Regions from separate parts of the Kribbella sp. NPDC050281 genome, predicted to be linked through region 2. Evidence: riboswitches for the same ligand, from Rfam matches in the RefSeq annotation. Region 2 holds a riboswitch; each other region holds the start of a gene.
What was found. Region 2 has a riboswitch for ZMP and ZTP ahead of AB0I34_RS19945 (tetrahydrofolate dehydrogenase/cyclohydrolase catalytic domain-containing protein). Riboswitches for the same ligand answer to the same signal wherever they lie in the genome.
Positions count from the first base shown of each region.

Region 1 (2,254 bases), on a different contig from region 2:
TGATCACAGCGCTGCGCAACAAGTTCGGCTCGTCCGCTCTGGTCACCGCCGCGATCACCGCTGACGGCACCGACGGCGGCAAGATCGACGCGGCCGACTACGCGGCCGCGGCCGGCAAGCTCGACTGGCTGATGCCGATGACGTACGACTACTTCGGTGCCTTCAGCGCACAGGGCCCGACCGCGCCGCACTCGCCGCTCACGTCGTTCTCCGGGATTCCCACTCCCGGCTTCTACAGCGACGCGGCGATCCAGAAGCTGAAGGCGAAGGGCATCCCTGCGTCGAAGCTGCTGCTCGGCGTCGGGTTCTACGGCCGTGGATGGACCGGCGTCACGCAGGCTGCTCCGGGTGGCGCCGCCACGGGTGCGGCGCCGGGCAAATACGAGGCCGGGATCGAGGACTACAAGCTGATCTCGACCCGGTGCCCGTCGACCGGGACCGTCGGCGGTACGGCGTACGCGTTCTGCAACGGGCAGTGGTGGGGGTACGACACCCCCGACACGATCCGCGGCAAGATGTCGTACGCGAACACCCAGGGACTGGGCGGTGCGTTCTTCTGGGAGCTGTCCGGTGACACCTCCGACGGGACGCTGATCACCGCGGTGAAGTCGATCGGCTGACACCACCTGAACCGCCGACCGGACCGCCGGCCGCGCCCACCGTCCTGGGCCGGCCGGCGGTTCTTCGGGTCAGTGGTCTTGTCCTGTCTTGGACAGTTCGCATTTGTGCCAGGCCCCCGCGCAGGGAATCCCTTGACTTACTTCCCGCCGTAAACCGTACTTAGTGCGGGTCGGGGTTGACAGGGGAGGGGCGCGCATGGAGAGGCCGTCGGATTCGTCGTTGATCATCGGTGTGGCCACGTCCACGGCCGAGCGGGTGCAGCTCGCACGGTTGCTGGGTGGGGCGGACGCGTTGTTGCTGGTCTCCAGTGCCGAGCAGGCTCGTACCTTCCTCGCGCTGACCGGGGTGACGTCGTCGGCCGGACCGGTTGTGCTGACCCCGACCGTGCTGCCCATCGCCGAGCAGCCTGCCCAGATCATGGCAGTGCCCACCGCTGAACCCGAGCCGGTGCTGGACGAGGAGCTGTACCTGGACGTCGACCGGCGGGTGGTGCGGTGGAAGGACCGCGAGGTCCCGCTGACCCGGCTCGAGCACGACTTCCTGCACTGCCTCGTGGAGGAGCCCGGCCGGGTCTGGACGTACCAGCACCTGCACCACGCTGTCTGGGGCAACGAGCACCTCGGCCACGGCTCGCACATCCACTCCGTGGTGAAGCGGCTCCGCCAGAAGCTCGCCAACCTCGGCGCCACCGTCACCATCCACGCGGTCCGCGGCGTGGGTTTTCACCTGCTCCCGACGGCGTAACTGAGGTAGCGTTTGCGCCGGGTCGTGACTGGCGCATGAGGTGGGCGAACCACCGGGGAGCGATCTCGTCTGGATGACGTACGCCGAGCGCCTGGGCTTCTGGATCGACCGGGAGGCCATGTCATGAATCGGGTCATGAATCGAGTCATGGATCGACCGTTGCTGGTCGGCATCGTCAACATCACCGAGGACTCGTTCTCCGACGGCGGTCGCTACCTGGCGGCGGACAACGCGATCGCCCATGCGCGCCGGTTGCACGCCGGCGGCGCCGACATCATCGAACTCGGCCTGGCGTCCAGCCACCCGGATGCCGCCAAGGTGACGCCCGAGCAGGAGATCGCCCGGCTGGCTCCAGTGCTGGATGCGCTGGGCGACCTACCGTTGTCCGTCGACTCTTACCATCCGGCGACGCAGCAGTACGCCGCCGAGCACGGAGCGACGTACCTGAACGACATCCAAGGCTTCCCGGACCCACGTCGGTACGACGAACTGGCCGAGCTGACGTGCCGGCTGGTGGTGATGCACTCGGTCCAGCACCTCGGTCCGGCCACCAGGGTCCGTACCGAGCCACAGACGATCTGGCCGGCCATCGAGCGATTCTTCGATGCCCGCGTCACCGCCCTCGAGTCAGCCGGCATCACCCGCGACCGCCTGATCCTGGACCCCGGTCTCGGCTACTTCCTGGGCAGTACTCCGGAGCCGTCGCTCACCGTCCTGGCCAACCTCAGCCGCCTCAAGACCCGCTACAACCTCCCCGTCCTCGTCTCCCCGTCCCGCAAGTCCTTCCTGCGCACGCTCACGAACACGGCCCTGTCCGACATCGGCCCCGCCACCCTCGCCGCCGAGCTCCACGCCACCACCCAGGGCGCGGACTACATCCGCACCCACG
Region 1 covers NZ_JBFAKS010000004.1:192,471-194,724, forward strand. Annotated here, with positions in the region: gene AB0I34_RS06710 (glycoside hydrolase family 18 protein) at 1-620, shown strand, start outside; gene AB0I34_RS06715 (winged helix-turn-helix domain-containing protein) at 817-1,365, shown strand; ZMP/ZTP riboswitch at 1,380-1,469, shown strand; gene folP (dihydropteroate synthase) at 1,513-2,254, shown strand, end outside.
Region 1: linked by a shared signal. The riboswitch ahead of folP (dihydropteroate synthase) and the one ahead of AB0I34_RS19945 (tetrahydrofolate dehydrogenase/cyclohydrolase catalytic domain-containing protein) in region 2 are both predicted to bind ZMP and ZTP.

Region 2 (2,254 bases):
CCGTACGCCTACAAGGGCATCGACGACATCGCCCGCCCGCATTCCCGCGCCGACAAGGACGGCGGCTGCGATCGCTAGAGCACGTCTCTAGAGCCGTGCCCTAGCGGGTCTGTGCCTCGGCGGCGTCGACGGCCTGCTCCAGGAGCAGGGCGATCGTCATCGGACCGACCCCGCCGGGGACCGGTGTGATCAGGCTCGCGACCTCGGCCGCGGCGGCGAAGTCGACGTCCCCGACGTTGCCCTCGTTGTAGCCGGCGTCGACGACGACAGCGCCGGGCTTGAGCCAGTCGCCCTGGACGAAGTTCGCCCGGCCGACCGCGGCCACCACGATGTCCGCGGTCCGGACGATCGCGGGCAGGTCGGTGGTTCGGGAGTGCGTGTAGGTGACGGTCGCGTTCGATGCCAGCAGCAACATCCCGGCCGGCTTGCCGAGAATCGGGCTGCGGCCGATCACGACCGCGTGCGCCCCGGCGATCGGTACGTCGTACGCCTCGAGCAGGCGGATGATCCCGCCGGGCGTCGCGGACCGGAAGCCGGGTTCACCGAACGCCATCGCACCGAACGACCGCGTGGTCACACCGTCGACGTCCTTGGCCGGGTCGATCGCCTCGAACGCGGCCCGCTCATCGATCTTCGCAGGCACCGGGTGCTGCAGCAGGATCCCGTGCACCGCCGGGTCCTGGGACAGCCTGGTCAGCTCCGCGACCAGTTCCTCGGTCGTCGTCTCCGCGGGCAGTACCACGCTCAGCGACCCGATGCCCGCCTTCTTCGACCGGTTCTGCTTCATCCGCACGTACGTCGCGGACGCGGGGTCGTCACCGACCAGCACGGTGGCCAGGCACGGCTGGACCCCGGTCCGCTCCTGCAGTGCACGGGCCCGGTCGGCCGTCTTCGCCACGATCTCGGCGGCAAGGTCGGTACCGGTCATCAAAGTGGCAGTCATAGCGCGCGCTCCCTTGGGCGTCGACAACAGGTCAAGTGCCCAGGCGCGCGGCTCGGCCGGATCGTCGGCGGACCGTTCCCCGGTGGTCGTCCACCTCAGCGCCAGTCGCGGTCCACCGCTCAGGATACCCGGCCGCCCTCCGTCGCCTCGGTCAGGAAGGTCTCGATGACAGGGTCACCGAGCTGGGGATGGGTCTTGGAGTGTGGCAGGCGGGTGTCGCGGATCGTCTTGGCCTGGGTGACCAGGTGGTCGATCTGGTCCCGGGTCGTGGCGGCGTCCGAGCTGTTGCCTTCGGCCACTGCTTCGAGATGCCGGAGGGACTCGCGGAGTGCTTGCGCCCAGAGGAAGGTCGCATCGAGCCAGGCTCCGGCCTCGTCGGCGAACGACGGGTCGGACACCCCAGCGCGGATCCGGGCCGGAGCGTTCTCGATCGCCTCGAGGTACGGCTCGAGTTGCGCGATGGCCCCGGCCAGGTCGCCCGCCTTCCAGGTCTTCCAGAACGCGGCGGTCTGCGCGGCCAGGACCGGCGCGTTCACCAGGTGCAGCCGGCCGTCATAGGTGGCGAGGTCGGCGAAGACCTCCAGCGCCGCGATCGTCTCGGCGTCTCCCCCGGCCCGCTCGGCGAGCGCACGGTGCCACGAGGCCTGCTCGTCGTACGTCGCCGGGTTCCAGCCGAACTCGGCGAACGAGTAGAGCGCGATCTTGCTGGCCCCGGCCTGGTTCATCGGGTTCGAGATCACGCCGACGACCTGGTCGGCCAGGCCAGGCTCGCGACCGCTGTAGGCCGCGAGCAGGATCCGGGCGGCCGCGTAGTCGTTGACCGGGTAGTTGTCCCAGATCAGGATGTCGTGCCCGAACACGGTCTTCGCCTCGGCTGCTTGTGCGGTCGTGATCGTCTCCGGTACGACGCCGATGCCGGTCCAGTGCACGACCACGGCGCTGTCCATCAGCTCCCGTAGCGCCTGCTTGTACGGCGTCTCGTCGACGTTGTAGTACTCGGTCGGGACCATCTGCAGCGGGGCGAGGTCCGGCTTGGTCACGACCCACTCGCGCTGGATCCGGTTCAGCAACTCGCTCTGCGCCCGCCCGGCCCCACCCCCACCGGCGCCGTACTTCTCCTCGTCCTCGGTGCTGTGCCACTTCTCGTACTCGATGTCGTCCAGGGCCACGTTGAACGCGCGTGCCCCCAGCGCGTACAGGGCCTCGAACTTCGCGATCAGCGCCTGGAAGTCACTGTCGTCGGTGTAGCGGATCGACAGGCCGGGTGACAGCGCGAAGGTGAAGTCGACCTTGTTCCGCACCGCGCGCTCG
Region 2 covers NZ_JBFAKS010000017.1:56,505-58,758, reverse strand. Annotated here, with positions in the region: gene AB0I34_RS19950 (phytanoyl-CoA dioxygenase family protein) at 1-78, shown strand, start outside; gene AB0I34_RS19945 (tetrahydrofolate dehydrogenase/cyclohydrolase catalytic domain-containing protein) at 101-943, opposite strand; ZMP/ZTP riboswitch at 974-1,062, opposite strand; gene AB0I34_RS19940 (beta-N-acetylglucosaminidase domain-containing protein) at 1,063-2,254, opposite strand, start outside.

Region 3 (2,254 bases), on a different contig from region 2:
TCGGCACCGCAGGTCGACGTCTTCCTGGTCCTGGCGCAGGCGCCGGACGGACTGAGCTGCTTCGTCGTCCCGCGCGTGCTTGCCGACGGCAACCGGAACGCGTTTGCCCTGCAGCGGCTGAAGGACAAGCTCGGGAACCGGTCGAACGCGTCCAGCGAGGTCGAGTTCCACGGCACGGTCGGCTACCGCCTCGGCGACGAGGGCGCCGGGGTCCGCACGATCATCGAGATGGTGGCCGCGACCCGGCTGGACTGCGTCCTCGGTTCGGCCGCTCTCCAACGGCGCGCGTTGGTGGAGGCGCTCTGGCACACCCGCCACCGGTCGGCATTCGGTGATCTGCTCGCCGACAAGCCCGCGATGCAGAACGTGCTGGCCGACCTGGCGCTCGAGAGTGAGGCTGCGACAGCGCTCGCGATGCGGCTTGCGGCGGCGGTCGATGCGTCGACCGACGGCAACGAGCAGGAGGCCGCGTTCCGGCGGATCGGGCTGCCGCTGGCGAAGTTCTGGGTGAGTAAGCGGACGCCGTTCATGGCCGCCGAAGCCCTGGAGTGTCTCGGCGGGAACGGGTTCGTCGAGGAATCCGGGATGCCGCTGTTGTTCCGGGAGTCCCCGCTGAACTCGATCTGGGAAGGGTCGGGGAACGTGAACGCACTCGACGTACTGCGAGCCCTCAGAAGGCCCGAGTCGCTCGAGGCTTGGCTGCTGGAGGTCGGGGCGGCGCGGGGTGCGGACGAGCGCCTGGACACGGCGGTGAACGACGTACTGCAAGCGCTTGCTGACGTCGAGGGCGCGGAGGCGGGCGCCCGCCGGTTGGCGGCGCGGATGGCGCTCTGCCTGCAGGCGTCCCTGCTCGTCCGGCACTCGACTCCCGCGGTCGCGGACGCCTTCGTCGCGTCCCGGCTGGCGAACGACTGGGGCGGCGTCTTCGGCACCCTCCCGCGGACCACGCCGTTCGGCCTGATCACCGACCGCAGCCTCTGACTCCGAGCCGCGTCCGCACGATAGGGTGGCCGCGTCGCGACTGGCGCGCTGAGGTGGAGAACCACCGGGGAGCGAAGACTGTCGGCACCGTGCGCCTGGGTGCCTACGACCCACTGCAACCGCAGGAGAGACAACGATGACTCAACCCTTCGACGCCGCCGCCGCGTCGGCCGCGTACAACAACGCGCTCCAGGTGATCGCCGCGGTGGAACCCACCGTCGCCGGCGCGATCAAGGCCGAACTGGCCGACCAGCGTTCCTCGCTGAAGCTGATCGCGAGCGAGAACTACGCCTCCCCCGCCACCTTGCTGACGATGGGCAACTGGCTCTCGGACAAGTACGCCGAGGGCACCATCGGGCACCGTTTCTACGCGGGCTGCCAGAACATCGACACCGTCGAGCAGGCCGCGGCCGACCACGCCACGGCGCTGTTCAACGCGCCGCATGCCTACGTCCAGCCGCACTCCGGCATCGACGCGAACCTGGTCGCCTTCTGGGCGATCCTGGCCCAGCGGATCGAGTCCCCGGCGCTGGCCGAGGCGGGCGCGAAGCACGTCAACGACCTGTCCGAGGAGGACTGGTCCAAGCTCCGCCGGGCGTTCGGTGACCAGAAGATGCTCGGTATGTCGCTGGACGCCGGCGGCCACCTGACCCACGGCTTCCGGCCGAACATCTCCGGCAAGATGTTCCACCAGAGCTCCTACGGCACCGATCCGGAGACCGGGCTGCTCGACTACGACGAGGTCGCCCGCAAGGCGCGGGAGTTCAAGCCGCTGATCCTGATCGCCGGCTACTCGGCGTACCCGCGGAAGGTGAACTTCGCGACGATGCGCGAGATCGCCGACGAGGTCGGCGCGACGCTGATGGTCGACATGGCGCACTTCGCCGGCCTGGTCGCGGGCAAGGTCTTCACCGACGACTTCGACCCGATCCCGCATGCGCACGTCACCACCACGACCACGCACAAGTCGCTGCGCGGCCCGCGCGGCGGCATGGTGCTGTGCCAGCCGGAGTACGCCGACGCCGTCGACCGCGGCTGCCCGATGGTTCTGGGTGGCCCGCTCGGCCAGACGATGGCGGCGAAGGCGGTCGCGCTGGCCGAGGCCCGGCAGCCGTCGTTCCAGGAGTACGCGCAGGCCGTCGCAGACAACGCGGTCGTGCTCGCGGAGGGCCTGATGAAGCGTGGCGTCAAGCTCGTCACCGACGGCACCGAGAACCACCTGGCTCTGCTCGACGTCTCGTCGTACGGGATCACCGGGCGGCAGGCCGAGTCG
Region 3 covers NZ_JBFAKS010000003.1:5,444-7,697, forward strand. Annotated here, with positions in the region: gene AB0I34_RS04265 (acyl-CoA dehydrogenase family protein) at 1-981, shown strand, start outside; ZMP/ZTP riboswitch at 1,008-1,089, shown strand; gene AB0I34_RS04270 (glycine hydroxymethyltransferase) at 1,118-2,254, shown strand, end outside.
Region 3: linked by a shared signal. The riboswitch ahead of AB0I34_RS04270 (glycine hydroxymethyltransferase) and the one ahead of AB0I34_RS19945 (tetrahydrofolate dehydrogenase/cyclohydrolase catalytic domain-containing protein) in region 2 are both predicted to bind ZMP and ZTP.